One region of the Arthrobacter globiformis genome, then DNA from elsewhere that is predicted to be linked to it. Evidence: riboswitches for the same ligand, from Rfam matches in the RefSeq annotation. Region 1 holds a riboswitch; each other region holds the start of a gene.
The links. A riboswitch is a leader RNA that binds a small molecule or an ion and turns the genes downstream of it on or off. The one in region 1 is predicted to bind S-adenosylmethionine.
Positions count from the first base shown of each region.

Region 2: linked by a shared signal. The riboswitch ahead of QFZ33_RS17450 (aminotransferase class V-fold PLP-dependent enzyme) and the one ahead of QFZ33_RS08460 (PLP-dependent transferase) in region 1 are both predicted to bind S-adenosylmethionine.
Region 3: linked by a shared signal. The riboswitch ahead of QFZ33_RS23530 (DUF1737 domain-containing protein) and the one ahead of QFZ33_RS08460 (PLP-dependent transferase) in region 1 are both predicted to bind S-adenosylmethionine.

Region 1 is NZ_JAUSXI010000001.1:1,857,457-1,865,100, forward strand. Features, by position in the region: gene QFZ33_RS08440 (DeoR/GlpR family DNA-binding transcription regulator) at 1-624, shown strand, start outside; gene QFZ33_RS08445 (histidine phosphatase family protein) at 621-1,301, opposite strand; gene QFZ33_RS08450 (CPBP family intramembrane glutamic endopeptidase) at 1,389-2,168, shown strand; gene QFZ33_RS08455 (VOC family protein) at 2,310-2,948, opposite strand; SAM riboswitch class IV at 3,079-3,154, shown strand; partial or broken gene QFZ33_RS08460 (PLP-dependent transferase) at 3,166-3,353, shown strand; SAM riboswitch class IV at 3,459-3,574, shown strand; gene metX (homoserine O-acetyltransferase MetX) at 3,587-4,789, shown strand; gene QFZ33_RS08470 (MFS transporter) at 5,005-6,387, shown strand; gene QFZ33_RS08475 (zinc-dependent alcohol dehydrogenase family protein) at 6,489-7,625, shown strand.
Region 2 is NZ_JAUSXI010000001.1:3,755,735-3,763,378, reverse strand. Features, by position in the region: gene QFZ33_RS17475 (MFS transporter) at 1-1,306, shown strand, start outside; gene QFZ33_RS17470 (fluoride efflux transporter FluC) at 1,293-1,658, opposite strand; gene QFZ33_RS17465 (fluoride efflux transporter FluC) at 1,655-2,131, opposite strand; gene QFZ33_RS17460 (metal-dependent transcriptional regulator) at 2,138-2,851, opposite strand; gene QFZ33_RS17455 (class I SAM-dependent methyltransferase) at 2,862-3,641, opposite strand; gene QFZ33_RS17450 (aminotransferase class V-fold PLP-dependent enzyme) at 3,744-5,150, opposite strand; SAM riboswitch class IV at 5,185-5,298, opposite strand; gene hisN (histidinol-phosphatase) at 5,480-6,292, opposite strand; gene rsgA (ribosome small subunit-dependent GTPase A) at 6,359-7,474, opposite strand; gene aroA (3-phosphoshikimate 1-carboxyvinyltransferase) at 7,458-7,644, opposite strand, start outside.
Region 3 is NZ_JAUSXI010000001.1:5,033,704-5,041,347, forward strand. Features, by position in the region: gene QFZ33_RS23520 (aromatic amino acid ammonia-lyase) at 1-1,416, opposite strand, end outside; gene QFZ33_RS23525 (NtaA/DmoA family FMN-dependent monooxygenase) at 1,439-2,734, opposite strand; SAM riboswitch class IV at 2,984-3,098, shown strand; gene QFZ33_RS23530 (DUF1737 domain-containing protein) at 3,112-3,420, shown strand; gene QFZ33_RS23535 (rhodanese-like domain-containing protein) at 3,417-3,827, shown strand; gene QFZ33_RS23540 (O-succinylhomoserine sulfhydrylase) at 3,829-5,037, shown strand; gene QFZ33_RS23545 (aminotransferase class V-fold PLP-dependent enzyme) at 5,061-6,242, shown strand; gene egtD (L-histidine N(alpha)-methyltransferase) at 6,299-7,285, opposite strand; gene egtC (ergothioneine biosynthesis protein EgtC) at 7,282-7,644, opposite strand, start outside.

The sequences.
Region 1 (7,644 bases):
GCCACCACCGGCGCCCTGGCCTATGACCTTCCCGGCAGGTACAACCGGGACGACCACGCCGTGGCCAAGCAGGAGATCGCCCTGGCCGCCTCGGCGCTCATCGCCCCGGGCATGGTCATCGGCCTGTGCGGCGGCACCACGAGCACCGCCCTGGCGCAGATCCTGGCCACCCGCGAGGACCTCAACTCGCCGTCGAACCAGCCCACCCTGACCGTGGTCACCAACGCCATCAACATCGCCTCGCAGCTTGCCGTCCGGCCCAACATCAAGGTGATGGTGACCGGCGGCATCCTCAACACGCGGTCCTATGAACTCGTGGGGCCGTACACTGACATCATCATGCAGAAGGTGGTGCTGGACATCGCCTTCATCGGGGTCAACGGCGTCGACGCCGAGGTAGGGCCCACCAACACCGGCGAGGCGGAGGCAACGGTCAACGCCTTGCTGGCCAGCCGCGCCAGTGAGTCCTATGTCATCGCGGACTCCTCGAAGGTGGGCCGCCGGGCGTTCGCCACCATGGACGGCTACAAGTTCACCCGGCTCATCACCGACTCGGGCATCTCCGCGGCGGACAAGGCCGCGTTCGAAGCCCGCGGCACCGAAGTGCTGGTGGCCGGCGCCTAGAAGATCACCGGGGGGGCGTCCAGCACCGTTTCGTCCACCCTCCGGTCCACCCACTGCGTGAACGGTGTGTCGAGTTCGTACTTGCCCAAACCGTTGCGCACCAGCATGCGGACCTCGGCGTTTTCGGGGTTGTTCAGCGACTCGAAGTATTCCACGGACCAGTGGAACCAGCGCATGCAGAACAGGCGCATGGTCAGCCCGTGCGTGACCAGCAGGGCGTTGGGGGAGTAGTCCGGCTTGGACCAGTGCCGGTACAGGGTCTCCATGAACGAGGAGATCCGGTCGTAGACGTCGGAGCCGGACTCGCCCTCCCGGAAGCGGTAAAAGAAGTGGCCGTAGGCGTTGCGGAGTTCCTTTTGGTCCTCGATGTCGCCGGAGATCTGGAAGTTGGCCCAGTCCTGTTCGCGCAGCCGCGGCTCCTCGATCACCCGCTCCGTCAGGGGGCCTAGATTCAGCGCCTCGAGGGTCTGGTGGGCGCGCAGGTACGGTGAGACGTAGACGCTTACCTGCCGCCCGTCCAGCTCGCGCCGGATGCGTTCCCCGGCGGCCTTCGCCTGCTCCAGTCCAAGCTCCGTCAGCGGAATCCGGTAGTCGGGCACCCTGTTGTAGATGGAGGTATCCGCGTTGGCCGCCGACTGGCCGTGCCGGATCATGATGATTTTCCCGGGAGCGCTCATAGTTTCCCAGCATAGGGTCAGCCCGCGATCGGACAGGAATCGACTGGCTGACAGGAAAGTACCAGCAGGTGCAGGCAAGATAGGAACATGTTGGTTCCCTCCCGCCGTCGGCTGCGGTTCGAAGTCTGGATTGTCCTTGGTCTCTCGCTCGGCCAGTCCGCCGTCTACTCCGTGGTGCAGCTGCTGGACAAAATGAGCCGGGCACCGCTGGCACAGGGGACCTCCACGCTGAACAGGTCGCAAAGCACCCGCGAGTACTTCGACCTGACCTACCAGCTGCTGGACATCATCTTTGCCCTGGTGCCGGTCCTGCTGGTGATCTTCTTCCTGACCGACCAGCGCCAGGCGAAACCGGGGTCAGGGCACGACGCCGGTTCCGCGTTCCGGAAGCTGGGATTCAACTTTGCCCGGCCGGGCAAGGACCTGCTGCAGGGGCTCGGGCTGGCCGCCCTGATCGGGATCCCCTCGCTCGGCCTCTACGCCGCCGGACGTGCCCTGGGCATCACGACCGCGATCATCCCCAGCGGTCTGGACGCCTACTGGTGGACGGTGCCAGTGCTGATACTGTCCGCCCTGCGCCACGCGATCGTGGAGGAAGTCATTGTGGTGGGCTACCTTCTAGACCGGTTCGGCAAATTCGGCTGGTCCGTGCCCCTGGCGATCTTTGTGTCCTCAATGCTCCGTGGCAGCTACCACCTGTACCAGGGCTTCGGACCCTTCATCGGAAACGCCATCATGGGCGTGGTCTTCGCCTGGATCTACACCAGGACCCGCCGGGTGATGCCGCTCGTCATTGCGCACGCCCTGCTGGACATCGTCGCGTTCGTCGGGTTCAGCCTGTTCGGCAAAGCGGTCGGCCTGGGGTAGTCGGCCTGGGGTAGGGATCAGCCATTCGGCAAGGCCGATGTGCCGGGCCAGCGCCGGCCCTTAAAAGTGATTCGGCCGCCATCGGCGGGTGACGTCATTGGCACCCGCTGATGGCGGCCGAAGTGAAGGGCAGAAAGTGCGTCAGATGGTGACGGCGCCCGCTGCGGTTTCGAACGTGACCGAGAGGATGCCCGGGGTTCCGTGCGGGGCGACCCAGTTCACGGCGACGTCCTCCAGCGGCCTTTCGACGGGCTCGCCGAGCCACTCGGTCACGCGCTCGGCAGAGCCCGCGATCGTGAGGCTGGACATCTTCACATTGCTGTCATAGGCGTTGGACGGGTGCAGTTCCGCATCACCCTCCCACTTCAGCATGTAGGGGACCTGCGGGTCCGCGATCAGGCCCAGGATGCCGATCTGCTTCCAGACAAGCTCCCGGCCGTCGGGGAACTTGCGGTTGCCGTTGACTGCGGAGCGGCCCAGGCGTTCCTCGAAGGGGGCTAGGTCATCAACTTCGACGCACCAGCCCATCCAGCCGCCGCCCGCCGCGGACCGGGCCCGGACGGCCTGGCCAAACGGCGCCTTGTCCGACGCCGGGTGGTCCAGGACCTCAACGACCTCAAGGTATTTGTGTCCGGCCAAGGGAATAATCATGTTCCGGGTCCCAAACCGGGGGTGCACTCCGCCCTTTACGGCTTCGACGCCGAGGGCAGAGGAGATACGTTCGGTGGTGGCCGCGAGGCCATCGTGTTCACAGGCGTAAGAGACGTGATCCATGCGCATGCCCTCATCTTGGCACTTTGTGACGGGGCTCTCAGCTAAGGGTTGCCTAACCTCGCGAAAAGCCCATACTTTGAAGAAGTTCGTCACAAAGCTGTGCGCGTAACAGTCCCATTCCTGCGCTGATCGCAGGTCATGAGTGCCAACGAACAAAGCCCCGGCTCGCTGGCCGCAACCCTTCAACCGCGGTGGGGTGCCCCGGGTGAAGAAACGCACGCCATCACACATTGGCGACGTCCGCTCCCTGGTCATCCACCCGGCGTCGACCACGCACAGCCAGCTCACGCCGGAGCAGCCGGACGTGGCCGGGTTTGCCCCGGCCACGTCCGGCTGTCTGTGGGCCCGGAGCACATCAATGACATCCTGGCCGACCACGACGCCGGCTCCCGCGCGGCAAAAGGCGCATGACTTTCCCGCGCTACCGGTGTGACTCCCGTCCCGTGAGGGGGCCGGGAGTCACACAGCCGTCACATTCTTCGCGCAGCCGTCCGACTATTTCGTAAACTTGCAACAGGTCATGAGTGCCAGCGACAGCCCCGGCTTGCTGGCCGGCAACCCTCCTTCCGCGGTGGGGTGCCCCGGGTGAGGACCTGGCCTGCCGGACAGCTGCCGGCGGGCAAGCGCGTAGAAGAGGTTTACCTATGACGATTTCTGTCAGCACCGACGTTCCGGCCAGCAAGGCTCCGCAAGGCACGGCTGCGGGCGGCACCGTTTCGGACGGCACTGTTCCCGACGGCCGTATCCCCGATGGCCGAGTTCCCGACGGCTCTGTCCAGCACCTCAACATCGGCAGCCTGGAACTTGAGGCCGGGGGATTCCTGCCGGACGTGACCCTGGCCTACGAAACCTGGGGAACGCTCAACGAGGACGGCTCCAACGCCATCCTCGTTCAGCATGCCCTCACCGGGGACACGCACGTGACCCGGGGCGGCGCGGGGACTGAAGAAGGCTGGTGGGAACAGCTCGCCGGGCCGGGTGCGCCGGCGGACACCGACAGGTTCTTCGTCATCTCCATCAACATCCTGGGCGGCTGCTACGGGTCCACCGGGCCGTCGTCGGCCGCTCCGGACGGCAAGCCCTGGGGTTCACGCTTTCCGCTGGTGACGCTGAGGGACTCCACCGTGGCCGAGGCGCGGCTGGCTGACCGGGTCGGCATCAGCAGCTGGCACGCCGTGGTGGGCGGCTCCATGGGCGGGGCACGCGCCCTCGAATGGGCAGTCACTTTCCCGGAGCGGGTGCGCCGCTGCGGTGTCATCTCCGTCGGCGCCAGGAGCACGGCCGAACAAATCGCCTTCGCCCAGGCGCAGACGCTTGCCATCCGGCAGGACCGCCACTTCAACGGCGGTGACTACTACGGCGGACCGGAGCCCGCGGATGGCCTGGCGCTCGCACGGCGGATTGCACACATCACCTACAGGTCTGCCTATGAACTCGATTTCCGTTTCGGCAGGAACGCCCAGGCCGCTGAAGAGCCGCTGCAGGCTGATGCCCTGGCGGGCCGCGGCCGCTACCAGGTGGAGAGCTACCTCGACCACCAGGGCAACAAGCTGGTCCGGCGCTTCGACGCCAACAGCTACATCGCCCTGACGGAAGCACTCATGAGCCATGACGTCACCCGCGGGCGGGGGACGCTCAAGGAGACCCTCGCCCGGACCACCGCCGACTTCTTCGTTGCCGCAGTGGAGTCGGACCGGCTGTACTTTCCGGCCCAGTCGCTGGAGCTGGCCGAATCCCTGCCCGGAAACGTGGATGTCCACATGATCGATTCGCCGATCGGCCACGACGGCTTCCTCACGGAGATCGGCCAGCTGAACGCCCAGCTCAGGGCACACCTCCTCAGCTGACTTTAGGCCCGGTCCAGGCGCTGGAGCCGGCCGTATCGTGGCAACTCCCAGGCCGTATATGTGCATAAATGCAGATGCGCCCTGCACTATTTGGCGTTGAGCTTGCCTCATCGGCAGACCATACTCGTTGAATCCGGCGTTAGTGGTGCGCATCACACACCCTTCGCCATCGACCGGTCCCCGTGGCGTCGAGGAAGACGCCGAAGGAGTTTGCAATGAGTACGGAAAGCTCCGCCGCCAGGCGTGTAGAGGAAACCGACGTCAAGGCCTCAGGCCTCAAGAAAGTTGTCACGGCATCCATGGCCGGCACCGTCGTGGAGTGGTACGAGTTCTTCCTCTACGCTTCGGCTGCCACCCTGGTCTTCGGCAAGACCTTCTTCCCCAACGCCGGCACCGAACTGGACGGCATCATCGCCGCCTTCCTCACGTACGCCGTCGGATTCGTTGCCCGCCCGATCGGCGGCATCGTCTTCGGTCACTTCGGCGACAAATTCGGCCGCAAGCAGCTGCTGCAGCTGAGCATCATCCTGGTTGGCGTCTCCACCTTCCTGATGGGCTGCCTGCCGACGTTCCAGCAGATCGGCTACTGGGCGCCCGCGCTCCTGGTGTTCCTGCGGTTCGCGCAGGGCTTCGCCGTCGGCGGTGAATGGGGCGGCGCGGTTCTCCTCGTTGCAGAGCACAGCCCCAGCAAGTCCCGCGGATTCTGGGCCAGCTGGCCCCAGTCGGCCGTGCCGATGGGCAACCTGCTCGCAACGGCCGTGCTGTTCATCCTGTCCTCGACGCTGACCCAGGAAGCCTTCCTCGGCTGGGGCTGGCGCGTGGCGTTCTGGCTGTCCGCAGTGATCGTCGTGATCGGCTACTACATCCGCACCAAGGTCAACGACGCCCCGATCTTCCTCGAAGCCCGCAAAGAGGTTGAGGCCGGGCACAAGGGCTACGGCGTTGCCGAGGTCTTCAAGCGCTACCCGCGCGGCGTCTTCACCGCCATGGGCCTTCGCTTTGCAGAAAACATCCTCTACTACCTCGTGGTGACGTTCTCCATCACCTACCTCAAGACCGTGGTCCAGGCCGACACGACTCGGATCCTGCTACTGCTGCTGGTGGCCCACGCCGTGCACTTCGTGGCCGTTCCACTGGTGGGCAAGCTTTCGGACCGCTTCGGCCGCAAGCCCGTCTACATGGCCGGCGCAATCCTGGGCGCCACCTGGGGTTTCTTCGCCTTCCCGATGATGGACACCAAGAACGACCTGATCATCCTGGCTTCCATCATGATCGGACTGCTGTTCCACGCGCTCATGTACGCCGGCCAGCCTGCGATCATGGCGGAAATGTTCCCCACCCGGATGCGCTACTCCGGCGTCTCCCTGGGTTACCAGGTGACCTCCATCGTCGCCGGCTCACTCGCCCCGATCATCGCCGCCTCGCTCCTTTCCACCTACAAGTCCTCCGTTCCGGTGGCCATCTACCTGCTCATCGCCTGCGTCATCACCGCCGTGGCGGTGTTCTTCCTGAAGGAGACCCGCGGCGTCTCGCTCCACGACGTGGACGCGGCCGACGCCCAGGGCACCGCGGACCTGCTCGCGGCCGGCAAGAAGTAAACCGGCCCCCTAGCCCCGACGACTGCGAGCATTCAGCAGCTGCCCGGACCGCCATGCACGCGGGCCGGGCAGTTGCCCGTTCGCCGACACCAAGGATTCCCATGAAAGCAGCTGTCCTCTACTCGACCGTCCCCAGGGCCGGTACTGCACCGCAGAAGCCCAGCTACAAGGACGCCCGGCCCCTGGTGGTGCAGGAGCTGGAAAGGCCGGAACCGCGCGCCGGTGAGCTGGGCGTTGCCATCACGTACTCCAGCCTGTGCCACTCCGATCTTTCCGTGGTGGACGGGTCGCGGGTCCGGCCCCTTCCCATGGCGCTGGGCCACGAGGCGGTGGGGCGCGTCGTGTCCGTCGGCGCCGGCGTCTCCGACGTGTCGGTTGGCGACCATGTGGTGCTGGTCTTCGTCCCGAGCTGCGGGGACTGCCGCGCGTGCCGCTCCGGCCGTCCTGCGCTCTGCCACCGGGCGGCGGAGGTCAACGGCTCCGGCGACCTGCTGCACGGCAAGGCCCTGCTGCGGACGCCCTCGGGGGAGCGGATCAACCACCACCTGGGTGTCTCGGCCTTCGCCGACTACGCCGTGGTGGCCCGGGAATCGGTGGTGGTGATTGACGACGACGTCCCGGACACCGTGGCGGCGATGTTCGGTTGCGCTGTGCTCACCGGAATGGGAGCGGTGCTGAATACGGCCGCTGTCAGGGCCGGCCAGTCGGTGGCCGTCTTCGGGCTCGGGGCGGTGGGCCTTTCCGCTGTCATGGCCGCCTCGCTCGCAGGGGCCGGCAGCGTGATCGCCATCGATCCCAATCCTGGCAAGCACCACCTCGCCCTCGATTGCGGTGCCACAGCCGTAGGGACGCCTGACGACGCGGCCAGACTCATCAAGGAAGCCGCCGGCGACGGCGTCGATGTCGCCATCGAAGCCGTTGGCTCGGCCGGCGTGATCGCCGCGTGCCTCGGGCACGTGACGCGGGGTGGCGCCGTGGTTTCCGTCGGCCTGCCCCATCCGTCGGCCGAGCTGACGGTGCCGGCGCTGCAGTTCGCCGGAGCCGGCAAACGGCTCCTCGGGTCGTACATGGGCGACGCCGTTCCCGGGCGCGACATCCCGCTCTACCTGAGCTACTGGCGCGAGGGCAGGCTGCCGGTGGAGCTGCTGCACACCGACACCAGGCCTCTCACCGAGATCAACGAGGGGCTGGACGCACTGGCATCAGGGCAGGTGGTACGGCGCCTGTTCCAGGCCTGACAGGGGCAAAGCCTGGCGG
Region 2 (7,644 bases), 1.9 Mb from region 1:
AATCCTGGACAGCTTCGTCGTCAGCCTGGCGCTGCCCGCCATCGGCAGGGAACTCGGCGGCGGCCTCCGCATCCAGCAGTGGGTGGTGGACGCCTACCTCCTGACGCTCGGGGCGCTCATTCTCGCGGCCGGCTCGCTCTCGGACCATTTCGGACGGGTCCGGGTACTGCAGTGGGGGCTGGGCGGGTTTGCCCTCACCTCGGTCCTCTGCGGAGCCGCGTGGACCGGTGAAATGCTGGTGATAAGCCGGGGGCTGCAGGGAGTGGCCGGAGCACTCCTGGTGCCCAGTTCGCTCGCGTTGATCGTCAGCCACTTCGACAGCGGCGCCCAAGGGGCGGCCATCGGCAAGTGGTCGGCGTGGACCAGTGCTGCCGCCATCGTGGCCCCCTTGATCGGCGGCGTGTCTGTGGACCTGCTCTCGTGGCGAATCATCTTCTTCGTCAACATACTGCCCGCGGCGGCCATCTGGCCCGTGCTGGCCAGGCTGCGGAAGGTCGACGCCGCCCCCGGCTCTGCTGGCAGCATCGACATTGCAGGGGCGCTCCTGGCCGTCATCGCACTTGGCGGACCGGTCTATGCGCTGATCGAACAGGGAACCGTGGGGTGGGGCAGCCCGCAGGTCTGGCTGCCGCTGGCCGCCGGCCTCGTGGCCACGGCGCTTTTCCTCATCCATGAATCGCGCACAGCCGCGCCGCTCCTGCCCCTGGGCATGTTTACGGTCCGGAACTTCGGCTGGGGCAACATCGCCACCGCCGCGATCTACGGCGGCTTTTCCCTCGGGTTCTTTGCACTCGGTATCTACATCCAGCAGGTCGGCGGCATGAAGGCGACCACCGCCGGCCTGGCGCTGCTGCCCTCAACGGTGATCCTGATGCTGTTGGCATCGTTCTTCGGGGGCCTGGCCGGCAAGTACGGGCCGCGGTGGTTCATGACCGCCGGGCCGGTGCTGTGTGCGGCCGGATTCCTGCTGACGCTGTCCGTTGGCGGCTCCCTGAATTACTGGACCCAGGTCCTGCCCGGGCAGGTGGTCTTCGGCCTAGGCCTTTCCATGACTGTGGCACCCCTGACGGCGGCCATCCTGGGATCCGTGCCTGAGAAGCAGGCCGGGGTGGGCTCAGCCGTGAACAATGCGGTTTCGAGGATCGCAGGGCTGGTCTGCATCGCGTTTGCGGGCTTCATCGTCGGTCCCGAGCTGACGACGCCGGGCCTGCACCGCGCGCTGCTGGCCACCGCCGTGCTGCTGTTGCTGGGTGCGGCCTGCTCCGCCGTCGGAATCCGCAACCCGGTGCCGGCTAGCCGCCGCTGACCGCGATTCCCGCCGCGGCAGCAGCCAGCCCCAGCAGCAGATTGGCGAGGATGTTGGCGGCGGCGGCGAGGTAGCGCCGTTCACTAGCCAGCCGCACCGTGGCAGTGGTCCAGGAACTGAAAGTGGTCAGGCCGCCGGCGAACCCGGTGGCCAGGGCAGAGTGCCATTCGGGGCCGAATACCGCGGTGACGCCCACGGACAGCCCGATTACGAACGAGCCGGCTACGTTGACCAGCAGGGTAGCCCAGGGCCAGTGCCGCCGCGGCGACGGGAAGCCGGCCAGCCAGGCATCCACGGCGAACCGGAGAAGGGCTCCGGCGATGCCGAAAAGACCCACGAGGAGCGCCGTCACTGTCCAGCACCACGAGGAGCGCCGCGGAAAGCACGGGCAGCGCCGACCATCTTGCCGGTCCGCCAGCCGGCGGCGGCCGCCGCCAGGCCCAACAGGACGGACAGTCCCACGTAGAGAAGTCCCAACACCGGGAGTCCGGTGCGGGTCAGCTGGTCCGTGGAAAATACCACGGCGGAGAAGGTGGTGAACGAGCCCAGCACGCCCGGCCCGATTGCCGCACGGAGCCAGAACGCGGTCTGCGGCCGCGCGATCCAGATGGTGGTGAGGGATGCCAGCGCGAAGCTGCCAACGCTGTTGATGCCCAGCGTGGGCCAGGGCAGGTCTCCGGGCTGGTCCGGGAACAGCAGGCCCAGCACGTACCGGAGTTCCGTGCCCAGCAGACCGCCGGCGGCTACGGCCGTCCAGACCCGCCAGCCGTAGCCGGAGGCCGTCTTGGCGGCGGCGCCGGTGCTGCCGGCCAGGGGAGCCCGCACCAGTGCCTACAGGCCGGCCATGCGGCAGCCGGGATGCGCGGAGTCGCTGTGGATCCACAGCGCGGAGGCCACTTCGTCGGCGAGGTCGACGTCGCGGCTGGTCCCGGGGGAGCCGATGCGGACCACGAGCGCACCGCCGAAGGGCTTGCGGCCGCGCACCTCAACGTCGGCGTCGAGGCTGATCTTTTCAGCGGCGAGGTAGCGCAGCAGCTCCGGGTTCTCGTCGCTGATCCGGGTGATCCTGCCGGTGTGGCCGTCGTCGAGCTCGATCATCCGATGGGCCGACGGCATCCGGACGGTACCGTCAGCCGAGGGGATGGGATCACCGTGCGGGTCCCGTGACGGGTTGCCCAGCCGGGCTGCCAGCCTCTCAATGAACGTGTCCGAGACCGCATGTTCCAGCTGTTCGGCCTCGTCGTGGACTTCGTCCCAGCTGTATCCGAGGTCCTTGACCAGGTACGTCTCAATGAGCCGGTGCCGCCGGACCATGGAGAGGGCAAGCCGGACTCCCTGGGGAGTGAGCGTGATGGCGCTGTACGGCTTGTGGAGGACCAGGCCCTGGTCCTTGAGCTTGCGCACCATCTCGGAGACCGAGGAATTGGCCACGCCGAGGCGCTGCGCCAGCTGGGTGGAGGTGATGGGCTTGTCCTGCCATTCCGTGAAGGAATAGATGACCTTAACGTAGTCCTCGATTGAGGAGGAGGGCGTACTGGTCTTCACAGCTTCAAGCCTACCTGCTGCCACCACGGCGTTCCGCCCTGGCAGCCCGCCAGGTCTGGGTGAGGTAGGGGAGCTGCAGCAGTTCACCCTCGGCATGCCCCAGGTGCTCGTGCAGGTACCAGGTGAGGTTGCCGGTCACCTTGGCGCGGGTGGCGTCGTTGGCCGCGAGGTAGTAGCTGCGGGACTTGGCCAGTTCGAGGATGTCGTCCGGGGTGACGGGATCCTCCCACCGGGTCAGGTGGCTTTCCAGGGAGGTGAATTCCGGGCCGATTTTGGGGCGGAAGTCGGGTTTGTGGACGTCCCCGGCGTGCATGATGCGGGACAGCCGGTGCACCCAGGGCACTGATGTGTCCAGCTGGTTCCAGATCAGGCCCAGCACCCCGTGGGGCTTGAGGATCCGGGAAATCTCGGTGCTGGCCCGCAGCGGATCGCACCAGTGCCATGCCTGGGCAACGCTGACGACGTCGAACGCCGCCTCGGGCAGTCCGGTTGCCTCCGCGGTCCCTTCCAGAGCTTGAACCCCGGGGTAGGCGCCGCTGAGCTGCTCCAGCATGTCCACGGAAGGATCCACCCCGCTGACGCTCAGCCCGCGTTCCACGAGCAGTGCGGTGAATTTACCGGTTCCGGCGCCGATGTCGGCGGCGGTAAGGGTCCCCGGGGGGATGAGCCAGTCCGCGGAATCACCAGGGTAGCCGGGACGAACGCGGTGGTAGTGCTCGCCTCCGTCCTGGAAGCTCTGCCCAAGCTCCTGCCGCCGCCCGTGATGAAGTTTGGGACCGCCCCGTGCCACGCACAGTCTCCTTAGCCCGACGTCGAAAATTACCTTTCGAATTTACCGCACGGGGACCGCTGCCGTGGCAGGCGGGGGTGGCGTCTTAGTCCCGGGTGGCGATTAGTCCTGCGCGCAGGGTGCGGCGCCCGCAGTGCCGGGGGTGTTGGGTGCCCACTCCGGGTAGGTGCGGGTGTCGTTCGCCGGGACCCAGCGTCCGGCGTCCACCACGTAGTCCCAGCCGAGGCCGGAGCGGTGGAGTTCCTCGAGGCCGGCGAGCAGCCGCTGGGCGTCCTCGAGCCGTGATCCCACGCCGAAGCTGGCGCGCAAGGATCCGGACGGCAGGCCGAGGCGCTTCAGCAGCGGGTGGGCGCAGAAACGGCCGTCGCGCAGGCCCACGCCGTGTTCGGCCGACAGGTAGGCGGCCACCAGGCCGGCGTCGTAACCCTCGACCGAGAAGTTGACCACACCGATGGCGTCGTCCGGGTTACTGTCCGCGAAGATCTGGTGGACGGTGATGCCGTCGATCTTGCCCAGCCCCTCGACGAGGAAGGACCGGATGGCGGCCTCATGGGCGTGCCAGCCCTGCGGATCAAGGGCTGCGATGACCTGGGTTGCCCGGGCCAGGGTGGCTGCGCCGAGCACGTTCGGTGAGCCGCCCTCGTGGCGGGCGGGGCCGGTGGCCCAGCTGACGCCGTCGAGCCTGGCCTCGCTGACGGCTCCGCCGCCGGCGAGGTGGGGGGTGCCGGCGTCGAGCCAGTCAGGGCGGCCGATTAGGACGCCGGCGCCGAAGGGGGCGTAAAGCTTGTGGCCGGAGAAGGCGAGGTAGTCGACGTCGTCCGCGGCGATGTTGACGCGGCGGTGCGGCGCGAGCTGCGCGGCGTCCACCACGATCCGGGCGCCGAATTCATGGGCCAGCGCAGCGAGGCGCCGGATCGGAAGGATTTCGCCGGTGACGTTGGAGGCGCCGGTCACCGCAAGGAGGCTGACATCGCCTTGCTCCAGTTCGGCACGCAGGCTGCTGATGGTGGCCTCGAGCGTTTCCGAGGCCACCACGCTGCGGTGCGGCACTCCCTGCCAAGGCAGCAGGTTGGCGTGGTGCTCGATGTCCAGGTACAGCACTTCACCGGTGTGGTGGTGGTCCTCCACCGGCAGGCAGCCGGCCAGGAGGTTGAGGGAGTCGGTGGTGTTCCGGGTGAAGATGACGGCGTCATCGACGCGGCCGCCCACGAACTCCCGCACGATGTTCCGCGAGTTCTCGTACACGGAGGTGCTGATCTGCGAGGCGTAGCCGGCGCCGCGGTGCACGCTCGCGTAGTACGGCAGGATCTCGTTGAGGTACGCAGAAACCACCGACAGCGCAGGCGCGGAGGCGCCGTAATCGAGGTTGGCGTAGCGGACGTGGCCGCCCTGGATCAGTGGAGCCTGGATTTCTGCGCCGGTGACGGCAGCCAAGGGACGGCCCGCGGCGGCAAATCGGCCGTCCAGCACGCCTGAGTCGGTGGTGGAAGAAATGGTTGCAGTCGTCATGGGACCTCACTGAGAAAGGACCCCGTGTGACGGGGATCCGCGCTTGCCGGGTCCGTTCCGGATCGGCCTGGTCGTCACCCGGGGCACCCCACCGCGAATGGAGGGTTGCCGGCCAGCTAACCGGGGTTTAGCGCTGGCACTCGTGACCTGTTACGAGACTAGGACATCCGGACGGGCGATGAAAAAGCCGGTTCGGAATGTTAAGCGGATTATTACGCAGCCCTGCTATCGGACTTCAGGCCGAAGAAACGACGGCGAACGCCCGCAAAAGGGGGCGTCCGCCGTCGTAATATTCAGCGCAAAGGGCACCGGGCAAGGTGGGAGCAAAACTAGAGCAAATCGTCCAGCTGCGGGTTCAGGCGCTTCAGGACTTCCGAGTGCAGGATCGAATTGGTCGCCAGCGCATTGCCGCCGAACGGGCCGTCGGTGCCTTCCAGGGAGGTGAAACGGCCGCCTGCCTCCGTCACGATCGGCACCAGCGCCGCCATGTCGTACAGGTTCAGTTCGGGTTCGCAGGCGATGTCCACGGCTCCTTCGGCCACCATGCAGTAGGACCAGAAATCGCCAAAGGCCCGGGTGCGCCAAACTTCCTCGGTGAGCTGGAGGAACTCATCGAGGTTTCCGCGGTCTTTCCAGCCACCGAGGCTGGAGTAGGACAGCGAGGCGTCGGCGAGGCTGGACACGTTGGATACCTTGAGCCGCGTGGCGGCGGCCAGGGAACGGCCCGAGTAGGCACCGGCGCCCTTGGCCGCCCACCAGCGCTTGCCCAGCGCAGGGGCGCTGACCACGCCGACCACGGGTTCGCCTTCATCGACGAGGGCGATTAGCGTGGCCCACACCGGCACCCCGCGGACAAAGTTCTTGGTGCCGTCGATGGGGTCGATGATCCAGCGGCGGGAGCCGTGGCCGGAACTTCCGAACTCCTCACCGAGCACGGCGTCACGGGGACGGGAACGGGACAGCTGGCCGCGGATGGACTCCTCGGCGGCCTTGTCCGCATCGGTGACCGGCGTCAGATCTGGCTTCGTCTCGATCTTGAGGTCCAGCGCCTTGAACCGGCTCATGGTCTGGTCGTCCACGGAATCGGCCAGCACATGGGCCAGACGCAGGTCATCGTTGTACGTTGAAGCAGGTTGGGTCATGGTTCCAAACTACCCTCAAAGGTCCGGCTGGGCGGGGAGGCAGCCGCCGGGCTGCGCCCGGGAAGGCTAACCGACGCTGCCGAGTTCCTTGGTTTCCTGGGCCTCCATGCGGGGGTCGGTGCCGAGCAGGCGGCGCAGGGACGCGAGTCTTGCTACTCCGGTGGGGCCGGCGTGCCCGGCCGCGACCCATGCATCCACACCGCAGTTGACGGCGCTGGCGTCGTGCTTGCAGCCGCGTTCGCAGGCCTCGGTGCCCGGCTCGAGGTCGGGGAAGGAGCGCAGGATGCGGTCCGGGTCGACGTGGGCCAGCCCGAACGAGCGGATGCCCGGCGTGTCGATGATCCAGCTCCCCGCCGGGGCGTCAGCGAGCTTGAGGGCAAGGGCCGACGACGACGTGTGCCGTCCGCGGCCCGTCACGGCGTTGACGCCGCCGGTGGCACGCTCGGCACCCGTCAGCGCGTTGACCATAGTGGATTTTCCGACGCCGGAATGGCCCAGCATCACGGTTACTTTGCCGTCCAGGTGGGCGCGGAGCTCGGAGACGGCGGCAACGTCGAGCCGGGCTGAGAGGCCGTCGTCGGACCGGGCATCGATGCCGGAGGCCTCGGAATCGGCGGTGCGGCTGATGATGACCGGAAAGTCGAGGTGGCGGTAGTTGTCCAGGAACTCTGTGGGATCCTTGACGTCCGCCTTGGTGACCAGCAGCAGTGGCTCGATCCCGGCGTCGTAGGCGGCCACCAGCGCCCGGTCGATGAACCCGGTACGGGGTTCCGGGTTGGCGGCGGCTACAACCACCACCAGCTGGTCCGCGTTGGCGACGACGGCCCGCTCCACCGGGTCGGTGTCATCGGCGCTGCGGCGCAGCAGGGTCTTGCGGTCCAGTATTTTCACGAGCCGGGCAAGGGTGTCCGGCTCGCCGGAGACGTCACCCACAAGGGACACGAAGTCTCCTGCCACCACGGGGGAGCGGCGCAGCTCCCGGGCGCGGGCGGCGATGACTGTCCGCTCGTTGCCGGAATCCTCGCCTACGACAGCTGTGTAACGCCCCCGGTCGACGGTAATGATCCGTCCGGTCACGGCGTCCTCGTGGCTGGGGCGGTCCTTCGTCCGGGGCCGGGAACCTTTCTTGTTCGGCCGGATCCGGACGTCGGATTCATCCCAGGAATCAGTGCTGCGTGCCACCGGGGGTCCCTGCGGTGTTGGTCACTGCGCCGACCTGCTGTCCGAGCATGTCCGCCCACAGCTTGGGGAAGTCCGGCATGGTCTTGGACGTCGTGGCGATGTCCTGCACTTCCACACCCCTGACGGCCAGCCCGAGGATGGCTCCGGCAGTGGCCATCCGGTGGTCGGCG
Region 3 (7,644 bases), 3.2 Mb from region 1:
GTAGGAGGCCGTCAGCGCCTCGATGGTGAGGAGTTTGGCTGCGGCCTCCACCGAGCGCTGCAGCTGCTGGAGGGCAAGGGGGGCCAGCGTGGAGTGGTCCTCCACGTCCGCGGACAGGGTGGGTGCACCCAACGTGGCAGGTGCCGCCAGGAACTTCAGCTCGGCCAGCAGGCCGGCGGCCGAGTACCAGAGCAGCCCCGGCAGGTCCTCGGACGCGAGCGGCGTGCCGGCCCGGGCCGCCTCGAGGTTGAGCTGCCGGATCAGGCGCTGCGGCGGATAGAGCTTGGCGATCCTCCGCTCGCTGCTGATTCCGACGTGGGCCAGTCCCAGCCGCAGTGCCTCGAACGCCATGGCCAGCTGCATGGGCTGGAAGTTTCCGCCGGACACCATCCGGCCCGAGGCCACATCCGTCAGGGGGTTGTCGCCCCGGCCGTTGAGTTCCACCTCGAGCGCCTCGGCCAGGGCTGTCACTTGGGCCCGGAACGCACCGTGCGTCTGCGGCGCGGCGCGGAAGGACAGCGCATCCTGGACAGACACCTGCCGCCGAGGGTCCTCCAGCCAGCCGCCCCGCACCAGGCGCCGGACATTGGCCGCGGAGATGCGCTGGCCGTCCACGGCCTTGGCCGACTGCACGGCCGGCGAAAACGGGCTGAGGTTCCCGCCGCCGTCGTACCTTGCTGTGGCCTCAAGCGAGAGCGCCAGCGCGGTGTCCGCCAAATCGGCGAGCCACTGGATGCGGCGGAGTTCCAGCGCGCCGGCCCCGATCGAATAGGAGTTGGCGCTGACCAGCGCCAGGGCCTCGCCCGGCGCCAGGACCAGCGGTTCCAGCCCGGCGGCGGCGAGCGCCTCCGCGCCGTCCTGCAGGCCGCCGTCGGGAGCAAGCGACTGGCCCTCCCCGATGGCGACGGCGGCAACCGCCGCCAGCTGGGTGAGGTCCGACGAGCCGACGGACCCGTCGGACGGAACAGCCGGCACCACACCCCTGTTGAGCAGTTCGGCATAAAAGCGGGCAGTTTCCGGGCGCACCCCCGAGCCGCCCCGCGTGAATCCGATGAGCCTGGCCAGGATCAGGGCCCGGACTTCATCCCGGTCAAGCAGCGCGCCGACGCCGCTGTGGTGGTAGCGCACCACCTGCAGCTGGAAGTCGAGGATGGATTCCTGCTCCACGGCGGTGTCCCGGCCGGAGCCGAGCAGGGTGTTCAGGCCGTAGACCCGGTGGCCGGAATCGATGGCCGCCTGCACCACCTCGCGGGACAGGCCCACGAGCTCGAGGGCGTCGGCGCTGAGGACCACCTCCACTGCGGGATCGGCCGCCGCGGCAGCCACGTCGTCGGCACGGATGTGGGCCGTCCCGATCAGGAACGTGCCGCGCCCGACCCCCGGCATCAGTCCGTCGTGTCCCCCGGTCCCTGCCATTGCACCAGCCCCGGCCATGGCGTTAGAAGTCCAGCAGGTTCCGGCGGAAGCCGCCATCGCCGTAGCTCGTCCGCAGCAGCCCCCGCCTGCGGAGCACCGGCGCCAGCCTGTCCAGCACCCCGTGAATGGTCGCCGGGTCGACGAAGCCGGAGAAGAGGAACCCGTCTCCGCCCACTGCAGCTCCGGTTTCCTCGAAGTAGTCGGCGATCTCCTCGGCCGTGCCGATGATGCTGTCGCCGGCCCCGCCGCTCCGTGCCTGCAGGATCTGCCGCAGCGTGGAACCCGGCGGCGCGGCCTTGGAGAAGTGCTCCAAGGTGCCCTGGTTGCTGTTGGTGCTTAGCTGCGGGAGCGGCGCGTCCAGGTCGAACTGCTTGAAGTCGATGACGGACAGGTAGGAGATTGAGTTGAGCTGGCTGTCGATGTCCCGCTGGGTCAGCTCCCGGCGCGCGGCCCGCAGCTCCTCCGCTTCGGCCCTGGAACCGGTGACGGTGGGTTTGAGGACGAACAGCACCTTGACGTCGTCGGGGTTCCGGCCGGCCGCGGCGGCCTCGGCGCGGATGGAGTCCCGGTACGCCTTCATGCCGTCGGCGCCGCGGGCTAGGGCGATCGCAACATCCGCGTTCGCACCGGCGAAAGCCTTGCCCCGCGGGGACGCCCCCGCCTGCACCAGCACCGGCTCCTCCGGCAGCGGGGCCGTGTTCAGCGGTCCCCGGACCCTGAAGAACTCCCCCACGTGGTGGATCGGCCGGACCTTGGTGTGGTCCGCGAAGATCCCTGCCCGGGTGTCCTCCAGGATGGCGTCCGGTTCCCAGCTGCGCCAGAGCTTGCGCACGACGTCCACGAACTCCTCGGCCTTCTCGTAGCGGAGGTCGTGCTCAATCTGCTGGTCCAGTCCGTAGTTCTGTGCGGCAAGATCGCTGCCGGAGGTCACCACGTTCCAGCCCAGCTGCCCGTTGGAGAAGTGCTGCAGCGTGGCCAGCAGCCGGGCCGCGGTGAACGGCGGGTAGAAGGAGGCGCTGATGGTGGGCACAATGCCCATGTGCTCCGTGGCGGCGAGCAGGTACGGCACCAGTGCCAGCGGATCGTGCTTCGGTGCAAAGGATGCCTGCGCCAGCGAGACCTCCGCGCTGCCGCCGTAGGTGTCGGGGACGGTGAGGGAGTCCTCGATGATGAACAGGTCCAGTCCCGCCCGCTCAAACTCACGGACCGCATGCTGGTAGGGGGCGGGCTTCCTCCAGTCATAGCCGATTCCGTAGCCGGGTGTCCCCCAGCCCTGGACCCCGAAGCCGTGGCCCACAAACCATCCAAAGTGCAGCATGGGAGTCACTGTATTCGGGGTCGAATCATTCACTGCGGCCTGGTTTCATCCGGCGTTACGGCGGTTCATCTTCCGTCATTATCCTCCCGGCCACCTGCTTTGTAACCGCAACGCGGGGTCACTCACGGCCGCTTCCGCAGCCCCGATTGGGCCGCAAGTGACCCTCCCCACCCGTTGCTGTTTGATGCGTTACGGAAGATGACGACGGCGGCGGTGCGCGCCGCCGTCGTCAGTGTTACGTTTTTGGGGAGTAATGAGTACCGGCACTAAGCCCTGACTGGCCGGTCGGCAACCCTCCTTCCACGGCGGGGTGCCTCAGGTGAATACTCGGCATATCGACCACTTCGAGCTGCAAGCGTGAGAAAAGGAGATCCGTCGTGTCAGACGCCCCCGCCGTTGCAACGCTGCCATCCCAGCAGGATAAACCCGAGGAAAAGCTGTTTTACCGCCTGATAACGGGCCCGGACGACCGTGCGTTCTGTGAGCGCATCTCGGCCGCCCTCGCCGAGGGGTACGTGCTGCACGGCAGCCCTGCCGCCACCTTCAACGGCACCGCCGTCATCGTGGCCCAGGCCCTGATCCTGCCCGCCGCCATCGCCACCGCTGACGCCGCCGTGGCCACCGCCGTGGACCGGCTGGACTCCGACGAGGACCTCGCCGAAGAAGCTTACGAGGGCCACGCATGAGCTACGCCGGAGACCTCACCCCGCAGGACGCCTGGGCCAAGCTCGAAGAGGGCGCCATCCTGGTGGATGTCCGCACCGAGGGCGAATGGGCGCACATCGGCGTTCCGGACACAAAGGCGACGGACAACGATCCCCTGTTCATTCAGTGGACCTTCCCCGGCGGCATTCCCAACCCCGACTTCGTCGAGCAGCTGAAGCAGCAGGCGCCGGAGGACACCGGCGTGGAGCTGATTTTCCTGTGCCGCTCCGGCCAGCGCTCCATCGCGGCGGCAATAGCCGCCACCCAGGCGGGTTTCACCGCCTACAACGTGCTCGAAGGCTTCGAGGGCGAACCCGACCGCTACGGTGAGCGCACCGTGAACGGCTGGAAGAACCGCGGCCTGCCGACCAACCTGGGAAAGAACTAAGTTGACCTTTAATCACGACGCCGCCGGCTGGAGCCCCGACACCCAGGCCGTCCGCGGCGGGCTTGACCGCACCAATTTCCAAGAGACCACCGAGCCCGTCTTCCTGAACTCCGGGTTTGTCTACGAGTCCGCCGCAGCCGCGGAGCGCGCCTTCACCGGCGAGGACGAACGCTTCGTCTACTCGCGCTACGGCAACCCGTCGGTGGCCACCTTCCAGGAACGGCTCCGCCTCCTCGAAGGCACTGAGGCGTGCTTTGCGACGGCGTCCGGAATGTCCGCCGTGTTCACCGCCCTGGGCGCCCTGCTCGGGGCCGGGGACCGGGTGGTCGCCAGTCGTTCCTTGTTCGGCTCCTGCTTCGTGATCCTCAACGAAATCCTGCCGCGCTGGGGTGTGGAGACGGTGTTCGTGGACGGTCCGGACCTCGAGCAGTGGCGCGCGGCCCTCTCTGTGCCCACCACGGCCGTCTTCTTCGAATCCCCGTCCAATCCCATGCAGGAAATCGTGGACATCGCGGCGGTCAGCGAACTCGCCCACGCCGCCGGCGCCAAGGTTGTGGCGGACAACGTCTTCGCCACCCCGCTGCTGCAGCGCTGCGGAGACCTCGGCGCGGACGTGGTGGTCTACTCCGGCACCAAGCACATCGACGGCCAGGGCCGGGTGATGGGCGGAGCCATCCTGGGCACCAAGGAATTCATCGACGGCCCGGTCAAGCAGCTCATGCGCCACACTGGTCCGGCGCTCTCCTCATTCAATGCCTGGGTCCTCACCAAGGGCCTGGAGACCATGGCGCTGCGCGTGAACCACTCGTCCGCCACGGCGCTGCGCCTGGCCGGATGGCTGGAGGCCCAGCCCGCCGTCAACTGGGTGAAGTACCCCCTGCTCAAGTCGCACCCGCAGTTCGAACTGGCGGCCAAGCAGATGAAGGCCGGCGGCACCGTCCTCACGCTGGAGCTTGCGACGACGGCCGGCCAGTCGGGCAAGGAAGCCGCCTTCGCCCTGCTGGACGCCCTGAAGATCATCGACATCTCCAACAATTTGGGCGACGCCAAGTCGCTGATCACCCATCCCGCCACCACGACGCACCGGGCCATGGGGCCGGAAGGACGCGCCGCGATCGGGCTGACCGATGGAGTGGTGCGGCTGTCCGTAGGCCTGGAGGATGCGGATGACCTCGTCGCGGACCTGGAGCAGGCGCTCAAGCAGATCTGAGCCGCAGGCGGCAGGATGTGGATATGCCAATTGACGTTAAAGCGGTGCGCAGCCAGACCCGCGGGGTCCTGAACGTCGCCCATTTCAATAACGCGGGAAGTTCCCTCATGTCCCGCCCTGTGGCGGACACGGTGACGGGCCATTTACGCCGTGAAGAGGAAATCGGCGGCTATGAAGCGGCCGAGGAGGCTGCTGATCGACTGGAAAATGTCTACTCCTCGGTGGCCCGGCTGATCGGAGCGCAGCCGAATGAGGTAGCCCTGGCAGAGAACGGCAGCCGGGCCTGGGCGGCGGCGGTGTACAGCTTTCCCTTTCTTCCCCGGATGCGGCTGCTGATCGGCCGCACCGAATACGGAGGCAATGTCATCGCGCTGCGCCAGCTTGCGCAGCGCAACTACCTTCAGATTGTGGTTCTCGACGACGACCCCCACGGGCAGGTTGACGTGGAGCATCTGCAGGCCGAGCTGGAGCGTGGAAACGTCGCCATGGTCGCCCTGACTCATGTGCCGATGGCCAATGGCCTGGTCAATCCGGCGGCCGAGATCGGCAGGCGCTGCCGTGCCGCCGGGGTGCCGTTTGTGCTCGACGCATGCCAGTCGGTGGGCCAGATGCCCTTGGACGTGCAGGCATTGGGCTGCGACGTGCTGGCGGGCACGGGACGCAAATTTCTGCGCGGGCCCCGGGGCACCGCGTTCCTCTACGTGCGCGCATCCGTCCTGGAACGGCTTGAACCGGCCATGCTGGACGGGCATTCCGCCGTTCCGGCCGGCACTGAAGGCTTTGAAGTCCGCGGCGATGCCCGGCGCTTCGAAAGCTGGGAGAGCAGTGCCGCGGGAAGGCTGGGTTTGGGCCGGGCAGTCGACTACGCCCTGGCCCTGGGGCTGGACGCTGTGCAGGATCGGGTGGCAGGGCTCGCGGAGCAGCTGCGGAGGGAGCTGGCGGCGGTTCCGGGAGTGGCTGTCCATGACCGCGGGATCACCCGCTGCGGCATCGTGACGTTTTCGGTTGCCGGACGCGAGCCCGGCAGCATAAGGTCCCGGCTGGCGGATCACCGGATCAACGTCTCGGTGGCCCCCGGGCCCTTTACAGACGCCCACGCCGTCCTCTCCCAGACAGCGCAAGGTCCGGACATGGTGGTGCGCGCCTCCGTTCACTACTACAACACCGAGGCCGAGATCCGGCGGCTGGTCGGTCTCCTTCGGTGAACGTCCTGCGATATGGCGGGTGTACGCCTGGCAGGCAGCCCATCTCGGCAGTCGAGCTAATTGGCTTCCGCCAGGGTCATCGCGAAGCGCTTCTGCCCATCGGTCCACTGCCCTGCCACGGAGAACCCGGCCGCTTCCAGCTCGCTGGCCACGCCTTCGAGGCGGAACTTGGCGGAAATTTCGGTGCGCAGTTCCTCGCCTTCGTGGAACCGGACATCCATGCCCACGCCCGGCAGACGCACCAGCATCGGTCTGGTGGCGCGGAGCCGCATTTCGATCCACTCTTCCTGGGGCATCCACACCGCCACATGTTCGAAGGCCATCACGTCAAAGTCGGCGCCCAGCTGCGTATTGAGAACCCGGAGCACGTTCCGGTTGAAGTCGGCAGTGACCCCCTCGGCGTCGTCGTATGCGGGAACAAGGACGCTTGGCGACTTCACCAGATCCGTGCCAAGAAGCAGCGAGCCACCGTCGCTGCCGAGCAGCTCACGGACGGCGGAGAGGAAACGGGCCCTGGCCGCCGGCTCGAAATTGCCGATCGTGCCGCCTAGGAACGCCACCATCCGGCGTCCCGCCCGCGGTAGCACATGCAGCTGGGTTTCGAAATCTGCAGCCACAGCCTCCAGCTCAAGGCCGGGAAAGTCTGGCGCCAGTTCGTTACGCGCGTCCAGCAGTGCGCTGTCGCTGACGTCCACGGCAACGTAACGGCGAAGGGATCCCGCCTCGCCCAATGCATTCAGCAGCAGCGGGGTCTTCCTGGAGGATCCGGACCCTAGCTCAATAAGCGTCTGAGCCGGGCAGGCGGCAGCCATCTCTCCGGCAAAAAGTTCAAGCACCTCACGTTCAGCCCGGGTCGGGTAGTACTCCGGCAGGCCCGTGATGCGCTCAAAAAGTTCGCTGCCCAGCTTGTCGTAGAACCACTTGGGCGGCAGTGTTTTGGGCGACCCGCCGAGCCCCGCAAGCACGTCCCTGTGCAGGCTTCGCTCCAAGTGGTCCGGGGGCAAATGATGAATGATGTCGGAGCGATCTGCAGAGAGGCTCAAGGGGCTACCTGTTCCTTCGTGAGGTTGGACATCGGACGTACGGCGACGCGGCTGGCGGTGGCGGTCAGAAGGCAGTTATCCGGTACTTCCTGCCAGCCGGGATCGTCGTCGATTGGTTCACTTGCCACCACCACACTTCCGGGGCCGGACCGCCAGAAGAGGGTGTCCCCGGCGGCCGTGGCCGCAATGGCCGTCCCGTCGGTGAGCAGAAAGTTCAACCGGCCAGGGGTCACGGCGGAGACATCCTGGACCACCCGCACCAGAGCATCGCCGGCAGAGTCCCCGGCGGCGAGCCGTTCCAGGACGAGGGCCCAGAGCAGCGCAGAGTCGGCCTGGGCTTCAAGTGCCAGCAGACGTGA